One region of the Streptomyces sp. NPDC001443 genome, then DNA from elsewhere that is predicted to be linked to it. Evidence: riboswitches for the same ligand, from Rfam matches in the RefSeq annotation. Region 1 holds a riboswitch; each other region holds the start of a gene.

Region 1 (7,617 bases):
GGTGGGAGGCGGCCACCATGCCGAGCGGCACGCCGATGAGCAGGGCCACCAGGAGGGCGCAGCAGGCGAGTTCGACGGTGGCGGCGCCGTAGGCGGTGAGGACGTGGGTCACGGGCTGGTTGTCGGTGACGGTGCGGCCGAAGTCGCCGACGGCCAGTGAGCGCAGATAGTCCAGGTACTGGGCGGGCAACGGCCGGTCGTAGCCGGCCTGGTGGAGTTTGGAGTGGAGCTGGTCGGGGGTCAGGCGGTCGCCGAAGGCCGCGCTGATCGGGTCTCCGGTGAGCCGCATCAGGAAGAAGACCAGGCTGACGAGGATCAGGACGGTGGGGATGATGAGGAGGAAGCGGATCACCAGGTAGCGGGCGAATCCCTGACTGGCGGCGCTGTCGGCCGGGGTGCCGACAGCGCCGCCGGTCTGCCGCGTCGGAGTGCTCACTTCGTCGCGAGTCCCGCCCAGCGGAACTGGTAGGTGGCGTCCAGCTCGTCGGGTACGCCGCTGACGTCGCTGCGGGTGACGATGGCGGTGGAGCCCTGGAGCAGCGGCAGCAGCGGTACCCGGGCGGCGGCCTTGTCCTGCGCCTGCTGGATCAGCGCGGTGCGCCGGGCCGTGTCCGTCTCCGTCTCCTCTTTCGCCACCAGTGCGCGGACGGCGGGGTCGTCGTAGCTGTTGGCGACCCAGCTGCTGGCCGAGTAGAAGGGCGAGAGGTAGTTGTCGGCGTCGAGGTAGTCGGCGTACCAGCCGAGCTGGTAGAGCGGATAGAGGTGCTTGACACGGTCCTTGCCGTACTGGGTCCACTCGGTGGACTGAAGGTTCACCTTGAACAGTCCGGTGGCCTCCAGTTGGGTCTTGACCAGCGCGTACTCGTCGGCCGACGAGGAGCCGTAGTGGTCGCTGTTGTACTGGAGGTTGAGCGTCACCGGGGTCCTGACCTTCGCCGCCCTCAGCCGGGCTGCCGCCGCAGCCTGGTCGGGGCCACCCTTCTTGTCGCCGTAGAGCGACTTGAAGGAAGGGATGGCGCCGGTCAGTCCGTCCGGGACTGAGGTGTAGAGCGGCTGGTAGGTGTTCTTGTAGACCTGCTGGGCGAGTTGGGAGCGGTCGACGGAGTCGGCGACGGCCTGGCGGACGGCGAGGGCCTTCTTCGGGTCGGCGTCCTTCGCCTTGGTGCCGTAGGGCTGGGTGGCGAAGTCGAAGACGAGGTAGCGGATGCCGTTGCCGGCGCCGGTGTGGACCTTGACGCCCTTGTGCTTGGCGAGGTCGTCCAGGTCGGTGGTGGTGAGGGTGCGGTAGACGGCGTCGAGAGTGCCCTGTTGGACGTCGAGCTTCAGGTTGCCGGCGTCTGCGTAGTACTTGAGCTGGACGTTCTTGGTCTTCGGCGTGCCCAGCCGCCCCTTGTAGCGCGCGTTGGCGGTGAACGACACCAGGGAGTTCTTGTCGTAGTCGGTGATGCCGTACGGCCCGCTCCACGGCTTGGCCGCGACGACGGACCTGTCGTCGAGGATCTTGTCCGCGGGAAAGACCTGTTCGTCCACGATGTAGCCCGCGGCCGTCGACAGGACCTTCGGGAAGAGAGTGTCGTTGGCCGACTCGAGGGTGAAGACGACGGTGGCCGGGTCCGGGGCGGCGACCGAGGCGAGGTTGTACAGCAGCGACGAAGGACCGTTCTGGTCGGCGATCTTCAGGTTCCGGTCGAAGCTGAACTTGACGTCCGAGGCGGTGAGTTCGTGATCGTTGGCGAACTTGAGGCCCTTCCGGAGCGTGACCGTGTACTCCTTCGGCCCGGTCTGCTCGATCCCGGTGGCGAGGTCGGGTGAGACGTCCGCGGATCCGTTCTTCTGGCTGAGCAGGGTCGCGTAGACCTCGCTCTCGACGGTGCCGGAGCCCGCGTCCCAGGAACCGGCCGGATCGATGCTGGTGACCTGGTCGGTGGTGCCGATGGTGAGGGCCTCGGTGGAGCTGGTGGTCTCGCCGTCCTTGCTGCTGGTGCAGCCGGTCAGCGCCACCAGGAACGCGGTGCCGAGGGAGATCGCGCCGAGACCGGACCGCAGGGGTCTGTTCGGTGTCGCGCCGTTGTGCAGTGCCATCAGGGGTCTCTGTTTCCGCAGCAGGGATGCGTGAGGCAGCCGTCGGCGCAGGACTGCGCCACGGCGGGCCGAATCACGTCGGAAAAGGGGGTGGGGGTGTTGCACGGTCGGGCCGGAAGGCGGAAGGTCTACCGGCCCGGAACACGACGGGGCAGCGGGCACGGCCGGCCGGAATTCGGCCGGGTGGGCAGGTCCCCGGGCCCGGAAGGGGCGGATTCAGACCTTACACAGACAGCTGGAGACCAGCAGCAGGTCGACATGGCGCCGGGAGCACAGCAGCAAGGGCGTCGCCATGCCGTCCTCCCTGGTTCCGGCCCGCTGCGGGGCTGTGTGAGCGCACTTGCAGAAGAATGAGATCCGCCGAGCCTTCACCTGGGGCACCCCACTGCGTCGAGGGTTGCCGTCCGGCCAGCCAGGGCTTGATCACCGGAACTCGTAGCTCGCGCACACCGTAGATCGGCTGTTCTTCCGGCGTCAAGACGCGCCAGGAGGGCAGACGTGTGCGACGAACAGCGGGCACGTACAGGTGAATTGGGGCCTGGGGTCGTGGGGGTGCGGTCCGGTCCCGGCCAGTGGACGCATGGTGGACGCCGTTGACGGAGGTGTGCTTATATCCGGCCATGGAAACCACTGGCACGGCACACATGGTGCTGCTCGACCCGTTCTGGGTGAGCCGCCGTGCCGACCAGTTCGACGAGATCTGTTGCTGACCCCCGTCCCACGGCGCGCGACCTGGGTTCCGTCGTCGTACGGAGCCTGACCGCAGCGGAACGGCGCGAGTCCGATCGCCGCACCGAACGCGGCCGCGGTCCTGCCGTACCTGAGGGCGACGCAGCGAAGCCTTTCAGCCGTCTGGAGCAGCGCTCGGACGGCCTCCGTGCCGTCCTCGGCCGGGGCTCGCCCGTCGGCCGGTCATCGCACGCGCCTCGACGAGTGGACCCCGTACGTCCTGAGCAACGTCGTCCGGTCCACCGCCTTTCCCCGCGCCCCCCACGGCGTACCGACGATTTTCCTTCCCCCACGCCACCACCCTTCTCCCGAGCGACAAGGAACGGCCATGTCTACCCACGTCACCCGACGTAGCCTGATACGCGGCATCACCGCGGCGACTGCCGTCGCCACTCTCGCCACCGGGCTCACCGCCTGCGGTGGGGACAGTGCCGCCGCCGCCAAGACGGACGACGCGGGCTCCGGGAGCGTGACCATCGGTCAGCTCTCGCACGGTGCCGCCAAGGAGGTGACCCTCCAGGTGTCCGAGGTCAAGTCGATCAGCGCCGAGCTGCCCGCTGCCGTCCGCAAGAGCGGCAAGCTGGTGATCGGTCACGGCGCTCTGCCTTCCGGCTCCGCCCCGCTCGAGTTCGTGGGTGACGACCAGAAGACCCTCACCGGGTCCGAGACCGACATCGGCCGCCTGGTCGCCGCGGTCCTGGGCCTCGAGCCGCAGAGCCGGAACTTCACCTGGGCCAACCTCTTCATCGGCATCGACAGCGGCAAGGTGGACGTGGCCTTCTCCAACGTCACCGACACCGAGGAGCGCAAGAGGAAGTACGAGTTCGCCTCCTACCGGCAGGACAACCTCGCGTTCGAGGTGCTGAAGTCCAGCAAGTGGAAGTTCGACGGCAACTACGAGAACCTGGCGGGCAAGACGGTCGAGGTCGGGGCGGGCACCAACCAGGAGCGCATCCTCCTCGAGTGGCAGAAGAAGCTGCAGAGCGAGGGCAAGACGCTCACCGTCAAGCACTACCCGGACAACAACGGCGTCTACCAGGCGCTCAACAGCGGCAGGATCGACGCGCACTTCGGCCCCAACCCGACCATCTCCTATCACGTCACCCAGACCGCGAAGACGCCCACGCCCACGGCCAACGCGGGCACGTTCTCCGGCGCCGGCGCGTCGCTCCAAGGCCTGATCGCGGCCACCTCGAAGAAGGGCAGCGGGCTCGCCGAGCCGATCGCCGACGCGATCAACTACCTGATCGAGAACGGTCAGTACGCCAAGTGGCTGGCCGCCTGGAACCTCTCCAACGAGGCCGTCGCCAAGTCGGAGGTGAACCCGCCCGGACTGCCGCTCGACAACTCCTGACATGACGGCGGTACGAGATCGGGGACGCGGGTCCGGGCGGGACGAGGTACCGGCGCTGTCCGCCGGACGGCACCGGGCAGCGGTGACCGGCGCTCTGATCGCCGCGTTCGGCGGCTTCGCGGGCTTCAATCTGCTGCTCGGTGCGATGCCCGCGTACGCCGTCCGCTCCGGCACCGGACCGTCCGGCGCCGGAGTGCTCACCGCCACCATGATGGCGGCCACCCTGGTGGTCCAGCCGTTCACGCCGTGGCTGTTCGCACGGCTCGGGCAGCGGTGCTCGCTCGCCCTGAGCGGTGCGCTGCTCGGACTGCCGTGCCTGGTGCTTCCGGCCGCCTCCACGCTGCCCGTCCTGACCGGTCTGGTGGCGGTACGCGGGCTGGGCTTCGGCGTGTTCGTCGTCGTCGGCGTCACCCTCACCGCCGAACTGTTCCCGTCCGGCAGCCGGGGGAGGGCCATCGGCTGGTACGGCGCGGTGGTCGGTGTCGCCGGCGTTCTGGGTGCCCCGCTGGGCGTCGCCCTGGCCCGGCGGGAGGCGTACCCGTTCGCCTTCGCCCTGGCGGCGGTCACGGCCGCGCTGGTCCTGGCCGGTTCCCTCGGCCTGCCTCGTGCCGCTGGGCCCGCCCGGCCGGGCGGACCCCGCTCCGGCGGTCCGCACGCCGTGCGCGGAACATGGCGGCTACTGCGCCCCATGACCGGCCCGCTCCTGGTGGAGACGGCCTCCACCACGGCCTACGGCGTCGTCTTCACCTTCCTGCCGCTGACCGCGTCGGCCGCGCCGCGGGCCCTGTTCGCCGCGCAGGCCGCCACCGTGCTCTCCCGGCTCGGCGCCGGATGGCTCATCGACCGCTACGGAGGCCGCCCGGTGCTGCTGCCCGCAGCTCTCGTCACGGCGCTCGGCACGGCCGGGGGAGCCGGCTCCGGCGTGCCGGCACTTCTGCTGACCGGTGCCGCCCTGTTCGGAGCGGGCTTCGGCGCCGTCCAGAGCGCCACCCTGGTCCTCGCCCTGAGGGCGGCCGGTGACCGCCCCGGCGGGGTCGGTGTGGCCGGGGTCGCGTGGAACATCGCCTTCGACGGCGGTACCGGTATCGGCTCGCTCGCGGGTGGCCCCCTGCTCTCCCTCGGCGGCCCGTCCGCGCTCTTTCCGGCGACGGCGGCCGTCCTTGTCGTACTCCTCCTCCTGGACCTGCGCACAGCACACCGGCCGGATTCGAGGAATTTCGGATCGTCGGGTGAGAACTGACCGGCCGGCGCTTGTCGGCCATTCGTATCGCGGAAAGCCGACGTCGTCGACAACTGCGTCTCGCTGTCGTGGAGTTGCTAGGGTTGGGGCATGCGGATCGGTGTGAACGTCCCCAACTTCGGCCCGGGTGCGAACCCGGACAACCTGGCCCGCTGGGCCAAAACCGCGGAGGGTCTCGGTTACGACCTGCTGATGCTCTCCGACCACGTGGCGATCACGTCGGACGTCGCCAGACAATATCCCGCTCCATTTTACGAACCTGTCACAACTCTTGCCTGGCTGGCCGGAATCACGAGCAGGATCGGCCTCGGTACGACGGTACTCATCACGCCCTACCGGCATCCGCTGCTGGTCGCCCGGATGGCTGCCAACCTGCAACAACTCAGCGGCGGCCGACTGATCCTCGGTGTCGGGGTCGGCTGGGCGCGCGAAGAGTTCGAGGCGCTGGGCGTCCCGTTCGAGCGGCGCGGGGCGCTGACCGACGAACACCTTCGAACCATAAGGACCGCTTGGGAGAACGAGGCGGACTACGGCTGCGGACAGATTCCGATCTGGGTCGGCGGAAACAGCGAAGCCGCAATCCGCAGGGCCGTACGTCTTGGATCTCCGTGGCATCCGCTGCGGTTCACGATGCCTTGGTTCAGGGATGCCTTGGACCGTCTGAAACAGAGTGCGGCCGACGCCGGTCGACCCGTGCCGGAATTGGCGCCGCGCATCTATCTGAAGGTCACGCAAAAACCGGTCGACGACCCGGACCGTCGGGCCGGTGAGGGCACCTTGGAGCAGATTCTCGAGGACATCGAGGAATTGCGTCGCGCCGGTGCCGAAACCGTGCTTGTCGATCCCTATCACGGCGACCCGGACGAGACCCTGCGGCCCGAAGTGGCGTGGCAGGCACTGGCGACCCTGGCCGCGCACCGACCGTAGCCGACACGATCCAAGAGACGGAGTGAACAGTGGCCCTCAACGACCACGACCTTTCCGAGAGCGGCGGCGACCGCACCACCGTCGGCGAGACCGACCTGCCCTACCTGCGCCGCTGCATCGAGCTGGCCGCCGAGGCGGTGGAGGCCGGCGACTGGCCGTTCGGGTCCGTGCTCGTCGACGCGGACGGCAAGATCCTCGCCGAGGACCGCAACCGTGAGACCAGCACGGGTGATCCGACCCGGCACCCGGAATTCGAACTCGCCCGCTGGGCCGCGACCCGTCTGCCGGCCGAGGAGCGGGCCACCGCGACCGTGTACACCTCGGGGGAGCACTGCCCGATGTGCGCGGCCGCGCATGGATGGGCCGGACTGGGCCGGATCGTGTACGCGAGCTCGGCCCAGCAGGCCCGGGACTGGAAGGCCGAATGGGGGGTGCCCATCACCTCGCCCCTGAGTCCGCTGTCCGTCCAGGACGTCGTCCCCGGTGCGGTGGTGGCCGGTCCGGTAGATGAACTGGCCGCTCAGGTACGCGAGTTGATGTGGCGCTCCCGCAACGGGGACAGCGCGGGCGACTGACGGCGGCACGTACGGACTACCGCGGCAAGCGCGGCAGCACGTACGGCGGGGCCTGGCGGCGACATCGCCGCCAGGCCCCGTTCGTTGTCTCCTCGTGCCGGGTCAGACCATGAACTGGTCGTACTTCGCCATGTGCTCCTGCAGTTCCTCCAGGCTGGGGTTGCGCCCGTTGGCGGTCAGGCGCCCCAGGCCGCGGAAGTAGTCCTCGCGGTCGTAGATCGGGTAGAACATGATCAGCAGCGTGGCGTCCTCGTCGCCCCGGTTCGTGAAGCCGTGCGGCTCGCCCTTGGGCACGAAGGCGAACGCGCCGGGCTCACCCACCACCTTGCGGTCGCCGATGGTGAACTCGATCTCGCCCTTCACCACGTAGAACATCTCGGTGGACTGCTTGTGGATGTGCGGACTGGCGCCGCTCGCCTCGGGAGCCATGTGGTGCTCGAAGAAGCCGAACTCGCCGTCGGAGTCCGGCGTGGTGAGCTTGAGGTAGGTCCTCTTGGTGTCCCGGATGTTGACGAACTCGCCCTCACCGGCAGGAACATACAGCGGAACGGACATGTCTCTCCTCAGATGGTGATCAACTCTGTTCGGCCGGGAGGCCGGTGGTGCAGGGGGTCACGTGGCCTCGGCCAGGCTCGGGTCAGGCTGAGGTCTGCTGTCCGCCTGTGCCTGTGCCCAGCGGCCGATGACCGGCGCGGCGAGGCCGCAGACGG
Region 2 (7,617 bases), on a different contig from region 1:
GCGCCCTGGACCCGGACCACTGGTTCGTCGTGGCGCCCAATGTCCTCGGCGGCTGCCAGGGCAGTACCGGTCCCTCCTCGCCCACAGCGGACGGACGCCGCTGGGGCGGTGATTTCCCCTTCCTGACACAGCGCGACCAGGTGGCGGCCGAGGCCGGACTGGCCGACGCGCCGGGCATCGACCGCTGGGCCCTGGTGGTCGGCGGTTCGATGGGCGGGATGCGGGCTCTGGAGTGGGCCGTGTCCCGTCCCGGGCGAACCGGCGCGCTCCTGCTGCTCGCCACGACCGCCGCCGCGAGCGCCGAGCAGATCGCCTGGGCCGACATCCGGCTGCGTGCCATCCGCGCCGACCGGAACTGGCTCGGAGGCCACTACCACGACACCGGCCGCGGCCCGCACACCGGACTCGGTCTGGCCCGGCGGATCGCCCACGTCACCTACCGCAGCGAGCCGGAACTCCACGCCCGCTTCGGCCGTACGCCCCAGGGCCCGGAGGACCCCGGGGACGGCGGCCGGTACCAGGTCGAGTCCTACCTCGACCATCACGCCGCCAAGCTGGTACGCCGCTTCGACGCGGGCAGCTACGTCGTGCTGTCCGAGGCCATGAACAGCCACGACGTCGGCAGGGGCCGCGGTGGCGTGCGCGCAGCCCTGCGCCGGGTCACCGCCCCCACCCTCGTGGCGGGGGTCGACTCCGACCGCCTCCACCCACCGGCTCAACAGGCGGAACTGGCGGCGGGCATCCCCACCGCCGACGGCCTCCGGCTGATCGGATCCCCTCACGGCCATGACGGCTTCCTCATCGAGGTGGCGCAGGTCGCCGACCTCGTGGGCGAACTCCTTCCCCGGAAGGACGCCGGGCGCGGAAGGCCGTGACCGTCCACGATCCCCGCGGCCGTCGACGCCACGGCCCCCTCCTGGAACCGCCCTCTGTCACACCACGCTCACCGGATGCCGCACCACCGCGCCGAACAGGTACCCCTGCGTGTTCGGCACGGCGATGTCCGGCTGGGTGCGGCCCGCCGTGTCCGTGGCGCGGGCCATCAGGTGGGTGGGGCCGGGCGTGTCGGGCTGCCAGCCGAGGGACCAGCGGGCCCAGGTACCGGCCTGGGGCCGGTCGTGCAGCCGGGCGCGCCGCCAGCTGGTACCGCCGTCGGTACTGACGTCGACCTCGGCGACGGCTCCCGCGCCCGACCACGACCGGCCGTGCAGTACGTGCCTGCGGCCGGCCGTGAACGTGGCCCCGCTCGCCAGCTCGAAGGCGCTCTTCGTGGTCTGCCGGGTGATCGGCGCGCTGCCGTTCTCGGGGTGGGCGGGGCCGAACAGCCGGTAGAAGGTGGTGTTCCAGGGCGAGAAGAGCGGCTGTGCGGACACCTCGATGTCGCCGACCCACTTGATCGACGCGATCCCCACCCATGAGGGCACCAGCACCCGTACCGGGTAGCCGTGGTCGTACGGAAGCGGATCGCCGTTCATCTCGTACGCGAGCAGTACGTCGTCCAGGGCCTTGGCCAGCGGCAGCGGACGGCGTACCCGGCCCAGGCTCTCACCGCCGCTGACGTACTCGGCGTCCAGACCGCGCGGCTGCACGTCCACGGCTCGCGCGGACAGCCCGGCCCTGCGCAGCACGTCGGCCAGGCGCGCCCCGCGCCAGCGCGCGACGCCGATCGCGCCCAGGGTCCACGGGGTGCCGGTGACCGTCTCCCCTTGTTGCGTCGTGTAGTAGGAGCGGCCGTTCCCGGCGCACTCGACGAAGGCGGTCCGGGTGACGGCCGGCAGCGCGCGCAGATCGTCGTACCCGAACTCCACCGGCCGGTCCTCCCCCGGTCTGCCGCGCAAGCCGCTCCCCCACAGCCGAAGCCGCCAGTCGTCGGCGTCCAGGACGGGTGTGGCGGTGTGGTTGCGCACGAAGAAGAGTTCGTTCGGAGTGTGGTGGCCGGTTCCGCGCAGCGCCTCCCAGCGGGTCTCGGCGTTGGTGCCGCGCTCGATGAACCACTCGGCGGGCAGCGGTTTGACGATCGTCCTGTCGGCGGCGTGGGCGGGCTGCGCGCCACCGATCGCGGTCGCGGAGGCGGTCGCGGTGAGCAGGGCGAGCAGCCGACGGCGGGTGACCCCGTCGGCTCTGGCCTCTCCCGCGAGCCACTGGCGCAGTCTGCGACGGTCGTAGTCGGTTTCGAGGTGTCGGCCGGTGGGGGTGGAGGAAGGCATGGCGGGTCCTCGTCATGACGGGGCGGGACGAAAGGGAGGGCTCGACGGCTCGGCGCAAGTCTTGCCGGGACGGTCCGCTGCGTGCCCGACCGGCTTGTGCTGGAAGGAGGTTGGCGGCAGCGCGAGGTCAGCCGGTCGTCCGACACAGCGCGGCGGCCACGCGGACGAGGTCCACGGCGCGACGGCGGGTCAGCGGCTCCGACAACGGCATGGCGGGATGTAAGCACGCGGGGCGGAAGGCGTCAACGGAGCCCACTTGCCGGTGAACCGCGTGTCCAGGCGGGTCTGCCGGCGTGGCTGCCGCGCCCCGCACCCGACCGACAGACCGGGCAGCACCGCCTCACACGACTGACATACAGCCGTCACACTCGGCAGGAATGCCGGCTCACCGGCCGCCCGTTCCCACTGACATGACTGTTGGCGTAGCACTCAACGCATCCGACGCGCAGAACCAGGTCGACGCCAGTGTGCGACTGGCCGAGGAGGCCGCGTCCGCCGGGCTGCGGTCCGTGTGGTTCGGCCAGAGTTTCGGCGCGGACTCACCCCAGCTCGCCGCGATCGTCGGACGCGCGGTACCGGAGCTGCACGTGGGCACCTCCGCGATCCCCGTCTTCGGCCGCCACCCCCTGCTGGTCTCCAGTCAGGCCCAGACCGCCCAGGCCGCCACCCACGGCCGCTACCACCTCGGACTGGCCCTGGGCACGAAACTGCTGACGGAGACCGGCTTCGGCCTGCCGTTCCGGCGGCCCATCGCCCGGCTGCGTGAATTCCTCACCGCACTGCGCCAGTTGACCGAGACCGGCACGGCCGACTTCCACGGTGAGCTGCTCACCGCCACCACCCCGATCCCCGCGCGCGTACCGGGCGCGGAGTCCGGTGTCCCGTTGCTCGTCGCCGCGATGGGCCCGCAGGCGCTGCGGGTCAGCGGTGAGCTGGCGGACGGGATCCTGCCCTACCTCGCGGGACCGCGCGCCCTCTCGGAACACATCGTCCCCGCCCTGGCCGCCGCGGCCGAGGCCGCCGGACGGCCCGCGCCCCGGATCGTGGCGCTGGTACCCGGCGTGGTCACGGACGACGTGGACGCGGTGCGCGCGAAGGCCACCGAGAACCTCGCGTTCTACGAACAGGTCCCGTCCTACGCCCGGGTCATCGAGCTCTCCGGCGGCCGGCGCGCCGCGGACCTGGCCGTGATCGGCGACGAGAAGGCGGTCGAGGCAGAGGTACGGCGCTACCGCGACGCCGGCGCGACCGAGGTCGTGTTCTCGGGCACCGAGATCGCGGGAGCGGCGGACCGGCGCCGTACCTGGGCGCTCCTCGGCGAACTGGCCGCCTGAGCCCCTCGGATCCACGGCATCCCGCCGAGCTCCGAAGACCCCCGTCCCCAGCCCCCGACCCAGCATCCCCGCGCGGGGGCCAACCTCCGTACACCGAAGGAGATTTCATGACCAGCGAGGCGACCACGGCAGACCTCCGTGCCTTCACCGAACAGTGGCTGGAGTGGTACCGCGAACAAGAGGCCCGGCTCTCCGGCCCGCACGGTTTCCTGGCGATCACCGGTCTGCACTGGCTCGACGACCGGCCGCAGCGTTTCAGCGACGCGCCCGGTAGCTGGCACACCGGCCCCGACGGGGTCGTCGTCGCGCTCGACGACGGTGAGGAACTGGTCGTCGACGGGAAGCCGGTGAGCGGTGAGCACCGTTTCGGCGTGCTGCCCGAACGCGGTGGCGTCGACGCGGTCTGGAAGGACGCCGTCATCGAGGTCGCCAAGCGGGGCGGTCATGACATCGTGCGCCCCCGGCACCCTGACGCGCCGCTGCGCACGGCCTTCATGGGAACACCGGCCTACGCCCCCGACCCGCGCTGGGCCGTGACGGGCCGTTACATCCCCTTCGACGAGCCGCGGTCCACCACCGTGGGCGCCGTGGTTGAGGGTCTGGAGCACGTGTACGAGGCGCCCGGCAGGATCGAGTTCGAGGTGGACGGGCACCGGCTGTCGCTGACCGCGTTTCCCGGGGCCGGTCAGGGCCGGTTGAGCGTGCTGTTCACCGACACGACCGCCGGGGTCACCACCTACACCGCCAGCCGGACCCTGTCCGTCGAACCGCCCGCAGCCGACGGCACGGTCGTCCTGGACTTCAACCGGGCCACCAACCTGCCGTGCGCCTACACGGACCTGGCCACCTGCCCGTTGCCGCCGGCGGAGAACCGGCTGACGGTGGCGATCGAGGCGGGCCAGAAGCTCCCGCGCGAGCGCGGCGGTTCCTGAACCATGACCTTCCGGGCGCGACCGCGGCCGTCCCCACGTCGCCGCGGGAGCGTCCGGTCGCGGCATTGACGTACGTCGGAACCGCTCCGTACGATCAAGAACGGCATTGAGTGTCAGCGTCAAGCCCTGGCTCGCTGACCGGCAACCCTCCCGCGCGGCGGGGTGCTCCAGGTGAAAGCCCGGCGGGATCAGCGACGATCCCCGCAAGCGCGTGGCCCTGTGTTCAGGGCCGACGAGGTGGAGGACCGTGATGCGACGCGATGGTGGCCCTGCCGCCTCCTCCCTGGTCGCCATGGTGTTCTCCCGGCTGGCGCGCCGACGCCACATCGATCTGAAGCGCTCGACCAGCTGCCTCTGTCAGGCCTGACGGCCCTTCCCGCGGCCGGGCTTCGGCGACCTTCCTCGCCGACGGTCGACATCCGTCACACCCATCAGCGGTCGATATCCCCCGTTTCCTGCTGATCTTCCTGATCCGCTTTCCGCCTGGCCCCTGTCCGCAGGGCACTTCCCCGTCATCGGCGTCGCGCCGACCGGGACCGCGCGCCTGTGCGCGGTCGTGCCTCGTGCGGTGCTCCATGCCGGGCGACGCATAGAGGAGAACCTCTCGTGAGAGCACTACCGGATTTCAGAACTCCCCGATGGGCGACGCTCACCGCCCTGCTCACCACCGGCGTGCTGCTGACCGCCTGCGGGTCGGGCACCGACGGCTCCGGCACAGGAGGCGGCAAGCCGCGGTCCGGCGGCACCCTGACCTTCGCCGTGGGTTCGGACGCCGGCTGCGTGGATCCCCAGCAGGTCGGCAGCAACGACACGATCTACTCGGTGCGCCAGATCGTGGACTCCCTGACGGACCAGGATCCCCGTACCGGCAAGATCGTGCCGTGGCTGGCGAAGAGCTGGGACATCAGTGCCGACTCGACCGCCTTCACCTTCCATCTGCGCTCCGGTGTCACCTTCAGCGACGGCTCCCCGCTGACCGCCCAGGTGGTCAAGGACAACTTCGACGCGGTGCCGAAGCTCGGTGTCCTGGGGACTCTGGCCGAGGGCTATCTGAGCGGTGTCGAAAGCACCACGGTGGTCGACCCGCTCACCGTCAAGGTCATCTTCCAGCAGCCCAACGCCCAGTTCCTGCAAGCGACTTCCACACATTCGCTGGGGATCGAGTCCTCGGCGAGCGTGACGAAGTCACCGCAGCAGAAGTGCAGTGACGGGGTGATCGGGTCCGGACCGTTCGTGCTGAAACAGTACGTGCAGAACCAGTCGGTCACCCTGACCAGACGCCCTGGCTACGCCTGGGGATCCTCGCGGTGGAACAAGCGGGGCGAGGCGTATCTGGACCAGGTGGTGTTCAAGGTCGTACCGGAGGCGGGCGTACGCGCCGGCAGTCTCCGGTCCGGCCAGGTGGACGCCATCGGCAGCGTGGGCCGGGCCGACGAGGCGGCACTCAAGGGCGGCCAGGTCGCCCTCCAGCGGCGGGCCAACCCCGGCATCGTCTTCGGACTCGCCCTCAACAACGCGCGGCCGGTCCTGAAGGACATCAGGGTCCGCCGGGCGATCCTGTCCGCCGTCGACCGGAAGCAGATCGCCGACACCGTCTTCCCCACCGGCACCCGGGCGGCCACCAGCGTCCTCGCACACACCACGCCCGACTACACCGATCTCGCCCCGGATCTCGCCTTCGACGCGGCCAAGGCGAAGTCCCTGCTGGAAGAGGCCGGTTGGCGGGTGGGCGGCGACGGCATCCGCGTCCAGGACGGGCGGAAGCTGAGCCTGACCATCGACTGGGTTCCCAACGCGGCCACGAACCAGCCCGCGTTGGAGCTGATACAGCAGCAACTGAAGTCCGTAGGCGTCCAGGTGACCCTCCGGCAGCTCCAGCTCACCCAGTTGTCGCCGATACAGCAGTCGGGCGAATACGACGTGATCTGGAGCAACATCACCCGCGCCGACCCCGACATCCTGCGCAGCACCTTCTCCACGAAGCTGGCCAACTTCTACCGCGTACCGGCAGGCGGCCTGGACACGGCGCTGTCCGCGCAGGCCGCGACCAGCGACCCGGCCGAGCGCAGCCGGCTGGTGGCCCAGGCACAGCAGTCGATCGTGCGCGACGCCTACAACGTGCCGGTGGTGGAGCTGCAGACCCAGCTGGGCGTGTCCACGAAGGTGCACGACCTCGCCTTCGACGCCTCCAGCCGGATCCAGCTGCACGACACCTGGATCGGCTGACCCCGTGCGCGGCTATGTGCTCAAACGGCTCGCGCAGGCGGTCGGGGTGCTGTGGGCGGCGTACACCGTGTCGTTCCTGGTGCTGGACTACCTGCCGGGTGACCCGGTCACGGCGATGGCCGGTGCCGGAATGGACTCGGGGCAGGTCGATCCCCGACAGATCGCCGCGCTGCGGCACGAGTACGGCTTCGACAAGCCGGTGCTCGCGCAGTACGCCGAGTATCTCGGGCGGGCGGTGCGCGGGGACTTCGGCGACTCGGTCAGCACCGGCCGACCGGTCGCCTCGACCCTGGCCGACGCTCTGCCCCAGACCCTCCAACTGACCGCGACAGCGCTGCTGTTCGCGGTGGTCCTCGGCGGCGGACTGGCGGTGGCCGCGACGTACACCACGCGGCGTCGGCTGCGGCAGCTGCTGCTGTCGCTGCCGCCGCTGGGGGTGTCGGTCCCGACGTTCTGGGTGGGGCTGCTGCTCGTCGAGGTGTTCTCCTTCCGTCTGCGCTGGTTCCCCGCGTTCGGCAACGACGGGCCGAGCGGGTTGGTGCTGCCGGCGCTGACGCTGGCGGTCCCGACCGGCGCCCAGATCGCGCAGGTGCTGGCCAAGAGCCTGCTCACCGCGCTCGACCAGGCGTATGTGGAGACCGCCCGTGCCAAGGGCGCGGGCCGGTGGCGGGTCCATCTGCGGCACGCGCTGCGCAACGCCTCCCTGCCTGCGCTGACGGTCGTCGGCCTGCTGGTGGGGCAGCTGATCGCCGGTTCGGTCGTCGTCGAGACGGTGTTCTCCCGTGACGGCCTGGGCCGGGTGACCGCGGCGGCTGTCACGGCCCAGGACATCCCGGTGGTCCAGGGGGTGGTGGCGTTCGGCGCGCTGGTCTTCGTGACGGCGAACCTGGTCGTCGACCTGGTCTATCCGCTGCTCGA
Region 3 (7,617 bases), on a different contig from region 1:
ATCATCGCGTACCTGAACGCGGTCAACAGCGATGAGACGGTGAACCCCGGCGGTCTCGAACTGGGCGGCCTCGGGCCGGTCAGCGAGGGTCTGTTCGCGTGGATCTTCGGTCTCGGCGCCCTGGTCGCGGTCGCCGTCTGGGTCGCCGCTCGGACCGCAAAGGCCAAGAAGTCATGAGTAGCCAAGACATTCCAGAAGAGAACCTGCCCGCTGAGCAGGCCCACGCGCACGGCGCCGTGGACGTAGCGGACGAGCAGAACCCGTTCGCCGACCCGGGGCTGCCGCCCCACGAGCACCGGATCCAGGACATCGACGAGCGGGCCGCCAGGCGGTCCGAGCGTGCGGTCGCCTTCCTGTTCACGCTGTCGATGCTGGCCACCGTCGGCTTCATCGCGTCGTACGTGACGATCCCGCCGGACAAGTCGATCTTCGTGTTCCCGATCGGTCACATCAGCGCGCTGAACTTCGCGCTGGGTCTGACCCTGGGCGCGGCGCTGTTCTGCATCGGCGCGGGCGCGGTCCACTGGGCCCGCACCCTGATGTCCGACGTGGAGGTCGCCGACGAGCGTCACCCGATCGAGGCGTCCCCCGAGGTCCGCGCGAAGGTCTTCGCGGACTTCAAGGAAGGTGCCACGGAGTCCGCGCTCGGCCGTCGCAAGCTGATCCGCAACACGATGTTCGGTGCGCTGGCGCTGTTCCCGCTCTCCGGCGTCGTCCTTCTGCGCGACCTCGGTCCGCTGCCCGAGGACAAGATGCGCCACACGGCGTGGTCCAAGGGCAAGCTCCTCGTCAACATGAACACGAACCAGCCGCTGCGCGCTTCGGACGTGGCCGTCGGTTCGCTCACCTTCGTCAAGCCCGAGGGCCTGGAGGAGACCGACGAGGAGTTCCAGAACGAGATCGCCAAGGCGGCCGTGATGATCGTCCGGCTCCAGCCGGACGACATCAAGGACAAGCAAGAGCTCGAGTGGTCGCACGACGGCATCGTCGCGTACTCGAAGATCTGCACCCACGTCGGTTGCCCGATCTCCCTGTACGAGCAGCAGACGCACCACGTTCTGTGCCCCTGCCACCAGTCCACCTTCGACCTGTCCGACGGCGCCCGGGTGATCTTCGGTCCCGCCGGTCACGCCCTGCCGCAGCTGCGCATCGGCGTGAACCCCGAGGGCTACCTCGAGGCGCTCGGCGACTTCGCAGAGCCCGTCGGTCCTGCATTCTGGGAGCGCGGATGAGCACTACGACCACCACCGAGTCCCGCTCGCGCGGGAAGGCGCCGGCCGGCGAGCGGATCGCCGACTGGGCCGACGGCCGGCTGGGGATCTACTCCCTGGCCAAGGCCAACATGCGCAAGATCTTCCCCGACCACTGGTCGTTCATGCTGGGTGAGGTCTGCCTCTACAGCTTCCTGATCATCATCCTCACGGGTGTGTATCTGACGCTGTTCTTCCACCCCTCGATGAACGAGGTGGTGTACCACGGCAGCTACGTCCCGCTCCAGGGACAGCTGATGTCCGAGGCGTTCAGCTCGACCCTGCACATCTCCTTCGAGGTGCGCGGTGGTCTGCTCATCCGGCAGATCCACCACTGGGCGGCGCTGATCTTCCTCGCCGGCATGTTCGTGCACATGATGCGCGTGTTCTTCACGGGCGCGTTCCGCAAGCCGCGTGAGGTCAACTGGCTGTTCGGCTTCCTGCTGTTCGTCCTGGGCATGTTCACCGGCTTCACCGGTTACTCGCTCCCGGACGACCTGCTCTCCGGCACCGGTGTCCGCTTCACCGAGGGCGCGATCCTGTCCATGCCGATCGTCGGCACGTACATCTCGTTCTTCCTCTTCGGCGGGGAGTTCCCGGGCCACGACTTCGTGGCGCGGTTCTACTCGATCCACATCCTGCTGCTGCCGGGCATCATGCTCGGCCTGGTCGTGGGCCACCTGATCCTGGTCTTCTACCACAAGCACACGCAGTTCGCGGGCCCCGGCAAGAGCAACAAGAACGTCGTCGGCATGCCGCTGCTGCCGGTCTACATGGCCAAGGCCGGAGGCTTCTTCTTCCTGGTCTTCGGTGCCATCGCGGCCATCGCGGCGATCGCGCAGATCAACCCGATCTGGGCCATCGGCCCCTACCGTCCGGACCAGGTGTCGACCGGCGCCCAGCCCGACTGGTACATGGGCTTCGCCGAGGGTCTGATCCGCTACATGCCCGGCTGGGAGATCAACATCTGGGGCCACACGCTGGTCCTGGGCGTGTTCATCCCGCTGGTCCTCTTCGGTGTCGTGCTCGCCGCGCTGGCGCTCTACCCGTTCATCGAGTCCTGGATCACCGGCGACAAGCGCGAGCACCACATCCTGGACCGCCCGCGCAACGCGCCGACCCGCACGGCCCTGGGCACCGCCTGGGTCACGATGTACATGATCACGCTGGTCGGCGGTGGCAACGACCTGTGGGCCACCCACTTCCACCTGTCGATCAACTCGATCACCTGGTTCGTCCGGATCTTCTTCTTCGTCGGACCGGTCATCGCGTTCATCGTCACCAAGCGGATCTGCCTCGGCCTCCAGCGCCGGGACCGGGACAAGGTGCTGCACGGTCGCGAGACCGGCACCATCAAGCGCCTGCCGCACGGTGAGTTCATCGAGATCCACGAGCCGCTCAGCCAGGAGCAGCTCCACACCCTCACCGCGCACGAGCAGTACCAGCCGCTCGAACTCGGCCCGACGGTCGACGAGAACGGTGTCGAGCGCAAGCTGAAGGGCTCGCAGAAGCTGCGCGCCAAGATCAGCAAGGCGTACTTCGACGAGGACAGCCAGATCGAGAAGCCGACTGTCGACGAGTACAAGGAGATCACGAGCGGCCACGGCCACCACTGATCGCTGCGCTCGCCACGCGCACACAAGGACCCCGTCCGGTCTTCGGACGGGGTCCTTCGCCGTGTCCGGCGCTGGATAGGCTGTAGTCAGTCTGTACGTGTCTACGAACCAGGAGCGGCTGATGAGCGCTGTGACCCCCGCTGGAGGCGACACCGCGGCGGGCCGTTCCTGGCCCGCGGTACTGAACGGTCTGCTGGAGGGCCGCGACCAGAGCGCCGCGAGCACCGCCTGGGCGATGGACCGGATCATGCGCGGCGAGGCCACCGACGCGCAGATCGCCGGGTTCGCGGTGGCACTGCGGGCCAAGGGCGAGACCGTCCAGGAGATCACGGGACTGGTCGAGGCGATGTACGCGCACGCCAACGTGATCCAGGTGCCGGGCGACACCGTCGACATCGTCGGCACCGGCGGCGACGGCGCGAAGACGGTGAACATCTCCACGATGTCCTCGATCGTCATCGCGGGCACCGGTGCCAAGGTCGTCAAGCACGGCAACCGGGCCGCCTCGTCGGCGTCGGGCGCCTCGGACGTCCTGGAGAAGCTCGGGGTCAACCTCGAACTGACGCCGAAGCGGGTGGCGGAGGTCGCCGAGGAGGCCGGGATCACCTTCTGCTTCGCGGTGAAGTTCCACCCGGCGCTGCGCCATGTGGCGGCCGCCCGAGGCCAGTTGGGCATCCGGACGGTGTTCAACTTCCTGGGCCCGCTGACCAACCCGGCGAAGGTGCGCGCCCAGGCGGTCGGTGTCGCCGATCCCCGGGTGGCGCCGATCATCGCGGGTGTCTTCGCCGAGCGCGGCAACTCCTCGCTGGTGTTCCGCGGCGACGACGGCCTGGACGAGCTGACCACGACCGCCACCTCCAGGGTGTGGGTCGTGCGCGACGGCAAGGTCACAGAGGAGGCCTTCGACCCGCGGGACGTCGGCATCGAACCGGTGCCCGTGGAGGCGCTGCGCGGCGCCGACGCCTCGTACAACGCGGATGTGGCGCGCCGGCTGCTGAACGGCGAGGGCGGGCCGGTGCGGGACGCCGTGCTGCTGAACTCCGCGGCGGCGCTGGTGGCGCTGCGGCCGGGTTCCGGGACGCTGGCCGAGCAGCTGCGCGCCGGCATGGACCGGGCGGCGGAGTCGATCGACTCCGCCGCGGCCCGGCGGACGCTGGAGCGCTGGGTGGCCGTCAGCAACGCCTGATCCGCCCTCCCCGGCCGCGTGCGCTGCGGCCGGGCCGGGGCGACGCAGGGCCCCGGCCGAGGGGACGAGGCTAGGCGCGGTCCAGGATGCGGACCGCGCCTTGCGCTTCACGGGCCGTGTGGCAGGATGACGGACAGGTCATGAGTGACAGTCATGAGGCCCCGGCCGACTGTCCGGCAACCCTCCGTCCGTGGCGGGGTGCCCCGGGTGAGGACCAGGTCGTGGGCAACGAGGTCCACGGCAAGCGCGGACCCCTCGACGGCTCCTGAACGAGCCCAGCACCAGGGGTCCTGGTCATCGAGGGAGCCTTCCGTGAGCAAGCGAATGCGCTAGGGCGTCGAGCCCCGCCTCCGCACACCCCTTTTCCTTTCTCCGCGCTCGAGCCCGTGTGCTCGCGTGGTGATTCCGCCTTGCCGCTCACGGGAGTTCCCCATGTCCGTCTCCACCGCTGCCTCCGCCCGGACCGTTTGTGCCCCGCTGGCCGTTCTGGGCCGTGATGTCACCGTTCCGCTCGTCACGGGCGGCGAAGTCACCTATGCCGCGCTCGACTACGCGGCCAGCGCCCCCGCCCTCCAGCGCGTCTGGGACGACGTGGCGGCGTACGCCCCGTACTACGGCAGCGTCCACCGCGGCGCCGGCTACCTCTCGCAGCTGTCCACGGACCTCTTCGAGAACGCCCGCCGCACGGTTGCGGAGTTCCTCGACTGCCGTGCCGGCGACCAGGTGGTCTTCACCCGGTCCACCACCGACTCCCTCAACCTGCTGGCGGCCGCGCTCCCGGCCGGCTGCGAGGTCTTCGTGTTCGAGACCGAGCACCACGCCTCGCTGCTGCCCTGGAAGGACGCCCAGGTCACCTATCTCGACGCCCCGCGCAGCCCGCGGCAGGCCGTCGAGACCCTGGAGCGCGCCCTGGCCGACCGCGACCCTTCCCCAAGCTCTCGGCTGCGCTCGAGCAGGGGAGGCCCCTATGGCCCGGCCCTGGTCTGCGTCACCGGCGCCTCGAACGTCACCGGTGAGCTGTGGCCGGTCCGCGAGCTGGCGGCGGCGGCCCACGCGCACGGCGCCCGGATCGTCCTGGACGCCGCGCAGCTGGCCCCGCACCACCCGGTCTCGGTCCGCGACCTCGACGTCGACTGGGTCGCCTTCTCCGGCCACAAGCTGTACGCGCCGTTCGGCTCCGGGGTCCTGGCCGGCCGCGCCGACTGGCTGCGCGAGGCCGAGCCGTACCTCGCCGGCGGCGGCGCGAGCCGGCGCGTCACCCGGCGCGCGGACGGGGGAGTGGACGTGGAGTGGCACGACAGCGCCGCCCGCCACGAGGCCGGCTCGCCGAACGTGATCGGCGCCTACTCCATCGCCTCCGCCTGCAAGGCCCTCACCGAGGCGGGCTTCGAGGCGCTCGTCGCCCGTGAGCTGCACCTGATCGACACCGTCCGGGCGGGCCTCGCCGAGGTGCCCGAGGTGCGGGTCCTCTCCCTCTTCGGCGACGACGCCCCGCGGGTCGGGGTGATCTCCTTCGTGGTGGAGGGCTGGAACAGCTCCCACTTCGCGGCCGCCCTCTCCGCCGAGTACGGCATCGGCGTCCGCGACGGCCTCTTCTGCGCCCATCCGCTGGTGCGCACGCTGCTGGGCAGCGACCCGGGCAGCCAGGGCGAGTGCGGCGCTCCCGAGGCCGCGCCGGGCGAGAAGTCCCTCAACGCCATCAGGGTGAGCTTCGGCGCGGGAACGCCGGACGAGCACGTGGAGCGCTTCGTGACCGCGGTGCGGGAACTGGTCAGGGACGGCGCGAAGTGGCGCTACCGGACCGAGGACGGCCGCTGCGTGCCCGCGGTCTGACCGGGCCCGTCGCGCGGCGCCGTCATGGCCGGTCGCGCGGTTCCCCGCGCCCCTGGGGCCGCCTGCGGGCAGGCCCGCCCGAGGGGCGCGGGGAACCGCGCGCTCAGCCCTTACCGGTCCGCGGGGGAGGGCCTCAGCTGTCGAGACCGATCGCGAACGCCGCCTCCAGGTCGTGCTGGGAGTAGGTGCGGAACGCGACGTGCGTGTCCGTGCCCTCGACGCCGGGGATCTTGCTGATCCGGCCCGGGATGACCTCCGCCAGGTCCTCGTGCCGGGTCACCCGCACCATCGCGATCAGGTCGTAGGTGCCGGTGACGGAGAAGACCTCGCTGACGGAGTCCAGTGCGGCGATCGATTCCGCGATCTCGGGGATCCGGTCCACGCTGGTCTTGATAAGGACGATCGCGGTGATCACGGTTGGTTCTCTCTCTCGGCCGGGGCCCTCACTCTATGACGTGATCCCGGACCCACCAAGGCCGCGGCGGCCGGCCGGGCCGGTCAGCCGCCGTCGCCCGTGGCGGCCCTGACCTGCCGGGCCGGACCGCGGCTGCGGCCGAACCGCAGCCACGCGTACCCGAAGCCCGTGCCAAAGCCCACCAGGTGTGCCAGGTAGGCCACGCCGGGGCCCTGGGTGGCCCGGCCCGCCGCCACCCACTGCAGGGCCGCCCAGAAGGGCAGCACGACCCACGCGGGGAAGCGCACCGGCAGGAAGAACAGGAACGGCAGCAGGCTGGTCACCCGCGCCCGGGGGAACAGGTACAGGAACGCGCCGAGGACCGCGGAGATCGCCCCGGACGCGCCGACCAGCGATTGTTCGGAGCCGGCGTTGGCGGCCGCGTAGCCGAGCAGTGCCAGGTAGCCGCAGCCGACGTAGAAGAGGGTGAACTCCACCCGGCCCATCCGTTCCTCGGTCATCGCCCCGAAGACGTAGAGGAAGAGCATGTTGCCGAGGAGGTGGACCCAGCTGCCGTGGACGAACAGGGCGCTGGCGGGCGTCAGGGCCTGGCCCGGGGCGTCCCGGAACAGTTCGGCCGGGACCACGCCCCAGTGGCGGAAGTAGGCCCGCTGGACGGCCGACAGCGCGGCGCCGGTGCCGTACCCGGGATTGAAGCCGGAGGCGGGGCCGATCAGGAAGACCAGGCAGCACAGGGCGATCAGCCCGTACGTCACGGGTGCCGACGGCTTCCGGATCGCGCTGCCCGTGGTTCCGTTCCAGTCGCTGATCATGAACACAGAGCATGACGTACGGGGACGGATCAGCACAGACCGCCTCGCCGCCGTGGACGGGTGGGCGGCGAGTACCCGCCAGGCCGTAGGGTTACGAGCCACATGTTCCGGGGAGAGCCCGGTGCGTCACGGACAATGGACAGAAGGAAGGCGAACAGCCCTGATGACGGTTCCCCTGCCGACCGCCTCGACGCGGTGGCGCTGCACCCTCTGCGGCAACCTCACGCGTTTCGACGTGACCCGCTCGTCGAAGGTGGTGGAGTACGTCCATCTCGACCTCGCCGGTCAGCCCAGCGTGGAGGAGCGCGAGGTGGTCAGTGAGACGATCGAGTCGGTGCGTTGCCGCTGGTGCAACGCCGTCGACCAGGTGGAACTCGTGGACAGGCCGGGCGCCGGCTCCTGACGGGAGCGGCCCCGCACGGATATTGGGGTGTGACGGATGGTGGAGACCGCAGGCGGGGGGCCGGGCGACGGCGCCGCCGAGGTGCTCGACCGTCCGCTGCCC
Region 4 (7,617 bases), on a different contig from region 1:
CCTCGTTGTCACTCTCACCTTCAGAGTGCTAACGCAATGATTAGCACTCGCCCCTGCCGAGTGCAAGCGCCTCCGGCCGACGAGTGCGAGCGCCCCGGGTGATCCGCGGGTCCCGCGCGGCGGTGCCCGGACAGGCCGAAGGGCTCGCATCCCGGGGGATGCGAGCCCTTCGACGAAAGAACAGAAGAACGTCGCTGCAATAAGTCGGCGCGTGCTTCAGCCGGTCGCCAGGCGGACCATGTCCGCCTGCGGCCCCTTCTGACCCTGCGAGATCTCGAAATCGACCCGCTGGCCCTCTTCCAGGGTGCGGTACCCGTCCATCTGGATCGCGCTGTAGTGGACGAACACGTCCGCACCACCGTCGACCGCGATGAAGCCGTACCCCTTCTCCGCGTTGAACCACTTGACGGTGCCCTGAGCCATGCCTAACTCCCCTATTACTGGCCCTTGCACAGATCCACACTTCGCGGATCCGGGTCAGACCTCACCCCCCATGGGACGGGGGCGTGCGCCGGAACGCGTCGACCGCGGCTGAATGTATCTGTCCAACTGCCGTCTGCAACAGGTCAATCGGACGAGAAATCCGGGCACGACGGGCTCACGGAACATGTGCAATTCGCCTTGTTCCAGGGCAACTTGGGCCAGGCATTGGGAACGAAAGGCGCAAAACACCTGCCCACTTTGGCTACTTCTCGTCGTCCGTACGGCAGGTGGTGAAGGTCGCAAACCCCGGAATCGGGAGCGGGTTCCCCAACTCTACCGCGCTCAATCACACAGAATTGCCCCCTCCGCTTCTCTCGCGGAGGGGGCAATTCGATGAACACTCGGTAACCGAGGTTACCGAAGGTAATGATCAGCCTCCGGCGACCGCCGGAATGATGGAGACGCCCGCGCCGTCCGGGGTCGCCGTCTCGAGGCCCTGCTCGAAGCGGACGTCGTCGTCGTTCACGTACACGTTGACGAACCGGCGCAGCTTGCCCTGGTCGTCCAGGACGCGGGCCGCGATGCCGGTGTGGTTCTTCTCCAGGTCGGAGATGACCTCGGCGAGGGTCGCGCCCTCGGCGCTCACCTCCGCGGCGCCGCCGGTGTAGGTGCGCAGGATGGTGGGGATGCGGACGTTGACGCTCATGATGCGAGGCCAGCCTCTCGGAAGGAGTCCAGGTTCGGGCGGATGGTCGCGGTCAGACCGGTGCCGGCCACCGCGTCGAGGGTCTTCAGGCCGTCACCGGTGTTCAGCACGACGGTCGTCAGGCTCGGGTCGAGCAGGCCGTTCTCGATGAGCTTGCGGGTCACGCCCACCGTCACCCCGCCCGCCGTCTCGGCGAAGATCCCCTCGGTCCGCGCCAGCAGCTTGATCGCGTCCACGATCTGCTCGTCCGTCACGTCCTCCACGGCACCGCCGGTGCGGCGCGCGATGTCGAGGACGTACGGCCCGTCGGCCGGGTTGCCGATGGCGAGGGACTTGGCGATGGTGTCCGGCTTCTGGGGGCGTACGACGTCGTGGCCGGCCTTGTAGGCCACGGACACCGGCGAGCAGCCCTCCGCCTGGGCGCCGAAGATCTTGTACGGCCGGTCCTCGACCAGGCCGAGCTTGATCAGCTCCTGGAGTCCCTTGTCGATCTTCGTGAGCTGGGAGCCCGAGGCGATCGGGACGACCAGCTGGTCGGGCAGCCGCCAGCCGAGCTGCTCGCAGATCTCGTACGCCAGGGTCTTGGAACCCTCCGCGTAGTACGGCCGCAGGTTGACGTTGACGAAGCCCCAGCCCTCGCCCGCCGGGTCGCCGATCAGCTCGGAGCAGAAACGGTTCACGTCGTCGTAGTTGCCCTCGATGCCGACGAGTTCACCGCCGTAGATCGCGGCCATGACGACCTTGCCCTGTTCCAGGTCGTGCGGGATGAACACACAGGAGCGCAGACCGGCGCGGGCCGCGGCGGCGCCGACGGCGCCGGCCAGGTTGCCGGTGGAGGAGCAGGACAGGGTGGTGAAGCCGAAGGCGCGCGCGGCCTCCAGGGCCTGGGCGACGACCCGGTCCTTGAAGGAGTGCGTCGGGTTGCCGGAGTCGTCCTTCACGTACAGCCCACCGGTGACACCGAGTTCACGGGCCAGGTTGTCGGCCTTGACGAGCTGGGTCCAGCCGGGGTTGATGTTGGGCTTGTCCGCCACGTCCGCGGGGACGGGCAGCAGCGGCGCGTAGCGCCAGATGTTCGCGGGTCCCGCTTCGATCCGCTTGCGCAGCTCCTCGGTCTCGTACCGCGAGAAGTCGTAGGCGATCTCGAGCGGGCCGAAACACTCCTCGCAGGCGAAGACCGGGCCGAGCGGTACCCGGTGTCCGCACTCGCGGCAGGAGAGCGCCGCGGCGGAGCCCAGATCGACGGGGTTCGTGGTGCTTACAGCAGTCTGCGCAGCCATGGAGGCGAGGCCCTTTCTCCTCATCTTCCTCACGACGCACTTCGCCGTGAGACGGATTTGGCACCTTCCCGAGCCGGGAGCCTCGCGTGAACGAGAAACCGACTGGAGGGTTGCCGGGGCTTCATCGGGCCGTATCCCTCTGCCCCTCTGGATGAGCGGTATGAAGTTTTCAGCGGTCGGCCACCCTGGACATGCGATGGTCATCCGCGTTGTTCAAGACTGTAACCGAAGGCCCCGACAGTTGAGAGAGTCGTCCGAACCGCGAGATGCCCGTGACCGTCGACCGCTGTCGCAGCGGGCACTCCCACCCGCCGCGAGCACGCAGAACGCAGAAGGAGCCGCCGCTGTGCTGGAAGAAGTCGAGCGCTGGCTGAGCACCCGCTCCTGGTCCGTCAACGACCGCCCGCTCCACAAGATCCTCGCCGCGAAACGCGCCCGGGGCCAGTCGGTCTCCGTCGTCCTGCCCGCGCTCAACGAGGAGGAGACGGTCGGCGACATCGTCGCCGTGATCCGGCACGACCTGATGCAGCAGGTCCCGCTCGTCGACGAGATCGTCGTCGTCGACTCGGGATCCACCGACCGCACCTCGGCGGTGGCCGCGGCCGCGGGCGCCCGGGTCGTCCACCGCGACGCCATCCTGCCCCGCATCCCGGCCGTGCCCGGCAAGGGCGAGGTGCTGTGGCGGTCCCTCCTGGTCACCGGCGGGGACATCGTCTGCTTCGTCGACGCGGACCTGAGGGAGTTCTCCTCCGACTTCGTCTCCGGCATCGTGGGCCCACTGCTCACCGATCCGGACGTCGACCTCGTCAAGGCCATGTACGACCGCCCGCTCGGCGGGGCGGCGGGCCAGGGCGGCCGGGTCACCGAGCTGATGGCCCGCCCGCTGCTGAACATGCACTGGCCGCAGCTGGCCGGCTTCGTGCAGCCGCTCGGCGGCGAGTACGCGGCCCGCCGCTCCCTGCTGGAACAGCTGCCCTTCCCGGTCGGGTACGGGGTGGAGCTGGGCATGCTGGTCGACTCGCTGCACCTGGTGGGCCTCGACGCGCTCGCCCAGGTGGACGTCGGGGTGCGCAAGCACCGCCACCAGGACGGACAGGCACTGGGCCGGATGGCCGCCGCCATCTACCGCACCGCGCAGCTGCGGATGGCCCGCGGGCATCTGGTCCGGCCCTCCCTCACCCAGTTCGAGCGGGGCCGGGACGGCTTCGAGCCGCGCACGTACTCCGTGGACACGGAGGAGCGGCCGCCGATGGCCGAGATCGCCGAGTACGCGTCACGCAAGGTGGCCTGACGGATGCGCGCGGTGATGTTCCCCAAGGGTTCGTATACAAATGTTTCCGGACTGTCAGGGGCCTTCCGCACGTTTGAGCGTTTCCGGGCCGGGCTAGGTTGAGGCGTATGGCTTCCACGCACGCTGCTGAGGTGCTGGTCGCGTCCAACCGCGGCCCGGTTTCGTACGAGGTGCGCGAGAACGGCTCGCTGCACGCCCGCAGGGGCGGCGGCGGGCTGGTCTCGGGCCTGTCGGCCATCGGGCCCGACGCCGGGGCGCTGTGGGTGTGCTCCGCCCTGTCCGACGGCGACCGCGAGGCGGTGCGGCGCGGCACGGGCGAGCCGGGCGTGCGGATGCTGGACATCCCGGCCGACGTGCACGCCGACGCCTACAACGGCATCGCCAACTCGGTGCTCTGGTTCGTCCACCACATGCTGTACCAGACCCCGCTGGAGCCGGTCTTCGACGCGGAGTTCCGGCGCCGGTGGGCGTCGTACGAGCGCTACAACCGCGCGTTCGCCGAGGCGCTCGCCGAGGAGGCGGCCGAGGGGGCGACGGCGGTCGTCCAGGACTACCACCTGACGCTGGTGCCGGGCATGCTCCGAGAACTCCGCCCCGACCTGCGCATCGGCCATTTCTCGCACACCCCGTGGGCGCCGCCGGACTACTTCCGGATGCTGCCGGACGACATCCGCGAGCAGATCGTGCGGGGCATGCTCGGCGCGGACCGGCTGGGCTTCCTCACCCACCGGTGGGCGGGCGCCTTCATGGACTGCGCCGGTGAGGTGGACCGCGAGCGGATCCGCCCGGCCCGGCCGGACGACGGACCGCACGGGACGATCGAGCACACCCCGCCCGGCGGCGGCGCGCCGCGGACCACGGCGATCGGCGTGCACGGCCTCGGAGCCGACGCCGACTTCCTGCGCGAGCGCGCCCACCGGGCCGACGTCGGCGAGCGGATGGCGGCGCTGCGGGCGGAGATCGGCGAGGGCCGCCGGTCGGTCGTGCGGGTGGACCGGACCGAGCTGTCGAAGAACATCGTGCGCGGTCTGCTGGCGTACCGGCAGCTCCTCGACGACCACCCCGAGTGGCGGGAGCGGGTCGTGCACGTCGCCTTCGCCTACCCCTCCCGGCAGGACCTCGCGGTCTACCGCGAGTACACCGCCGAGGTGCAACGGCTCGCGGACGAGATCAACGCCGGGTACGGGACGCCGGGCTGGACGCCGGTCGTGCTGCACGTGAAGGACGACTTCGCGCGCTCGCTGGCCGCGTACCGGCTGGCCGACGTGGCGCTGGTGAACCCGATCCGGGACGGCATGAACCTGGTCGCCAAGGAGGTGCCGGTCGTCTCCGACGAGGGGTGCGCGCTGGTGCTGTCACGGGAGGCGGGGGCGTACGAGGAGCTGGGCGAGGACGCGATCACCGTCAATCCGTACGATGTGACCGGGACGGCGCGGGCGCTGCACGAGGCGCTGGTGATGCCGGTGCCCGAGCGGGCGGAGCGCACGAAGCGGCTGGCCGGCGCGGCGACCGCGCTGCCGCCGGCCCAGTGGTTCCTGGACCAGTTGAACGCTCTGCGCGGCTGACCGTCCTGCGGCTCGAGGCCGACCGCCCCGGCGGTCGGCCTCGAGCCGGGCCGTCAGCCGAGCCGGGCCGTCAGGGCGCGCAGCAGGTCCACGACTCCCTCGGGGCCGTCGACCACCAGGTCCGACCGTTCCCGCAGGGCGGCCACCTCGTCGCTGCCGCTGCACACCAGGAGGCCTGGGACGCCCTCGGAGCGGAGTTTGTCGACGGCCGCGAAGGCGGGGAGGTCGCCGAGGTCGTCACCGGCGTAGAGGACGGCCTCGGCGCCGATCTCGCGGACGTAGTCCGTGAGGGCGACGCCCTTGTCCATGCCCGGCGGCCGCAGTTCGAGGACCATGCGGCCGGGCTCGACGATCAGGCCGTGGCGGGCGGCGAGCCGGGCGAGGGGCTCGCGCAGCGCCTCGAAGGCGGCCTGCGGGTCCTCGGCCCGGCGGGTGTGGACGGCGAGCGCCCGGCCCTTCTCCTCGATCCAGGTGCCCTTCCAGGCCCCGATCGCGTCGAGGAAGCCCGGCAGTTCGGCCCGTACGGCCGCGACGCCGGGGTGCGGCGGCGGGGCGATGACGGCGCCGGTGCCGGCCTCCCAGCGTTCGGCGCCGTAGTGGCCGAGCACGACGAGGTGGTCCAGGCCCGGCACGGCCTCGAAACCGCCGTGCCGTACGGCCACCGCGGGGGGCCGGCCGGTGACCACGGCGACCGCCGCCACCTTCGGCGCGAGGGCGGCGAGCGCGGGCACCGCGTCCGGGTGCGCACGGGCCTGCTCGGGGTCGGCCACGATCGGCGCGAGCGTGCCGTCGAAGTCGAGTCCGATCACCGAGCGCTCCGGGCGGGCGAGGATGGCGTCCAGTGCTTCGCGGCCCGCCGGGGTCGTGGGGGTCGGCAGGGGCCGTGCGGGGTGCGGGGGGTGCGTGTCGTGGCTGCCCATACGGCGACCCTATCCGCGGGGCAGGGGCCGTACCCCTGACTCGTCGGACGCGGGGGCGACGAGTCAGGGGTACGGCCCGCTCACCGTTCGGCCCGCCGGGACTCCCGCACCCGTCTCAGCCGGTTCACCGTGACCGGGTCCTCGGCGAGGGCCCGCGCGTCGTCGAGGAGGGCGTTGAGCAGCTGGTAGTAGCGGACGGGCGCCAGGCCGAGCTCCTCGCGGATGGCGCGTTCCTTCGCGCCGGGGCCGGCGAAGCCCCGGCGCTCCAGGGCGAGGATGTCCCGTTCACGGCGGCCGAGGGCGGCACCGCGGTCCTGGTCGTCGTCCATGACGGCACCGTAACCGCTCCCGGCGGCCGAGCGGGAGTGCGGCGAGGCCGGCGGCCGGGTCGCACCGCGCCGCGGGCCTTGCCCGCTCAGGGCACACCGCGCCGGCAAGGCCCGCCCTGCACGCACCGCGATCGTCCCGGTCCGGACCGTCTGGCACACCGCGCCGCGCTTTGTCCCGACTGCGCCGCTCTTCGCCCGGACCGCGCCGGCCGCTCGTCCGTTTGTCGAATAAAGGTCTATACCGCGCAAGTGGACTAGACCTCTCCCGGGTCCACGGGCCACACTGTCTCCGTGAGACATGTCATCGCCCTCGACGTGGGCGGCACCGGGATGAAGGCCGCCCTGGTCGGGGTGGACACCACACCGTCCGGGGGAGCGTCGCCCGGACCCCCCGTGCTGCTGCACCAGGCGCGCCGGGCCACCGGCCGCGAGCGCGGCCCCGACGCGGTCGTCGACGGCATCCTCGACTTCGCCGCCGAGCTGCGCGCCCACGGCGAGCGGCACTTCGGCGAGCCCGCGGCCGCCGCCGGCGTCGCCGTCCCCGGCATCGTCGACGAGCGGCAGGGCATCGCCGCCTACGCGGCCAACCTCGGCTGGCGCGACGTACCCCTGCGCGACCTGCTCACCGAGCGGCTCGGCGGGATCCCCGTCGCCCTCGGGCACGATGTGCGCACCGGCGGTCTGGCCGAGGGCCGGATCGGCGCGGGCCGGGGCGCCGACCGCTTCCTGTTCGTCCCGCTCGGCACCGGCATCGCGGGCGCCATCGGCCTCGACGGCCGGGTGGAGGCGGGCGCGCACGGCTTCGCGGGCGAGATCGGCCATGTCGTCGTACGGCCCGGCGGCACCCCCTGCCCCTGCGGGCAGCGCGGCTGCCTGGAGCGCTACGCGTCCGCCTCGGCGGTCAGCGAGGCGTGGGCCGCCGCCTGCGGACGCCCGGAGACCGACGCGGCGGACTGCGCGAAGGCCGTCGCGTCCGGCGACCCGAACGCCGTCCGGGTCTGGCGGACGGCCGTGGACGCGCTCGCCGACGGACTGGTCACCGCACTCACCCTGCTGGACCCCCGCACGATCGTCATCGGTGGCGGACTCGCCGAGGCGGGGGA

The links. A riboswitch is a leader RNA that binds a small molecule or an ion and turns the genes downstream of it on or off. The one in region 1 is predicted to bind S-adenosylmethionine.
Region 2: another riboswitch for S-adenosylmethionine. It lies ahead of ACWC24_RS37080 (putative leader peptide); the one in region 1 lies ahead of ACWC24_RS22085 (ABC transporter substrate-binding protein).
Region 3: another riboswitch for S-adenosylmethionine. It lies ahead of ACWC24_RS04470 (aminotransferase class V-fold PLP-dependent enzyme); the one in region 1 lies ahead of ACWC24_RS22085 (ABC transporter substrate-binding protein).
Region 4: another riboswitch for S-adenosylmethionine. It lies ahead of thrC (threonine synthase); the one in region 1 lies ahead of ACWC24_RS22085 (ABC transporter substrate-binding protein).

The regions. Positions count from the first base shown of each region.
Region 1 covers NZ_JBSFIA010000021.1:47,188-54,804, forward strand. The annotation lists gene ACWC24_RS22080 (ABC transporter permease) at 1-436, opposite strand, end outside; gene ACWC24_RS22085 (ABC transporter substrate-binding protein) at 433-2,082, opposite strand; SAM riboswitch class IV at 2,414-2,523, opposite strand; gene ACWC24_RS22090 (transporter substrate-binding domain-containing protein) at 3,140-4,165, shown strand; gene ACWC24_RS22095 (MFS transporter) at 4,248-5,405, shown strand; gene ACWC24_RS22100 (LLM class flavin-dependent oxidoreductase) at 5,496-6,332, shown strand; gene ACWC24_RS22105 (nucleoside deaminase) at 6,362-6,907, shown strand; gene ACWC24_RS22110 (cupin domain-containing protein) at 7,010-7,462, opposite strand; gene ACWC24_RS22115 (MFS transporter) at 7,520-7,617, opposite strand, start outside.
Region 2 covers NZ_JBSFIA010000052.1:27,958-35,574, forward strand. The annotation lists partial or broken gene metX (homoserine O-acetyltransferase MetX) at 1-875, shown strand, start outside; gene ACWC24_RS37065 (sulfite oxidase) at 933-2,207, opposite strand; gene ACWC24_RS37070 (TIGR03564 family F420-dependent LLM class oxidoreductase) at 2,618-3,541, shown strand; gene ACWC24_RS37075 (DUF1684 domain-containing protein) at 3,649-4,473, shown strand; SAM riboswitch class IV at 4,576-4,689, shown strand; gene ACWC24_RS37080 (putative leader peptide) at 4,724-4,840, shown strand; gene ACWC24_RS37085 (ABC transporter substrate-binding protein) at 5,080-6,699, shown strand; gene ACWC24_RS37090 (ABC transporter permease) at 6,704-7,617, shown strand, end outside.
Region 3 covers NZ_JBSFIA010000002.1:367,920-375,536, reverse strand. The annotation lists gene qcrC (cytochrome bc1 complex diheme cytochrome c subunit) at 1-177, shown strand, start outside; gene qcrA (cytochrome bc1 complex Rieske iron-sulfur subunit) at 174-1,232, shown strand; gene qcrB (cytochrome bc1 complex cytochrome b subunit) at 1,229-2,866, shown strand; gene trpD (anthranilate phosphoribosyltransferase) at 2,988-4,052, shown strand; SAM riboswitch class IV at 4,189-4,305, shown strand; gene ACWC24_RS04470 (aminotransferase class V-fold PLP-dependent enzyme) at 4,485-5,885, shown strand; gene ACWC24_RS04465 (Lrp/AsnC ligand binding domain-containing protein) at 6,019-6,300, opposite strand; gene ACWC24_RS04460 (rhomboid family intramembrane serine protease) at 6,384-7,112, opposite strand; gene ACWC24_RS04455 (hypothetical protein) at 7,276-7,515, shown strand; gene ACWC24_RS04450 (NYN domain-containing protein) at 7,552-7,617, shown strand, end outside.
Region 4 covers NZ_JBSFIA010000007.1:120,528-128,144, forward strand. The annotation lists gene ACWC24_RS10820 (cold-shock protein) at 217-423, opposite strand; gene ACWC24_RS10825 (MoaD/ThiS family protein) at 854-1,129, opposite strand; gene thrC (threonine synthase) at 1,126-2,409, opposite strand; SAM riboswitch class I at 2,427-2,567, opposite strand; gene ACWC24_RS10835 (glucosyl-3-phosphoglycerate synthase) at 2,756-3,700, shown strand; gene ACWC24_RS10840 (alpha,alpha-trehalose-phosphate synthase (UDP-forming)) at 3,808-5,265, shown strand; gene otsB (trehalose-phosphatase) at 5,319-6,185, opposite strand; gene ACWC24_RS10850 (DUF3263 domain-containing protein) at 6,266-6,514, opposite strand; gene ACWC24_RS10855 (ROK family protein) at 6,806-7,617, shown strand, end outside.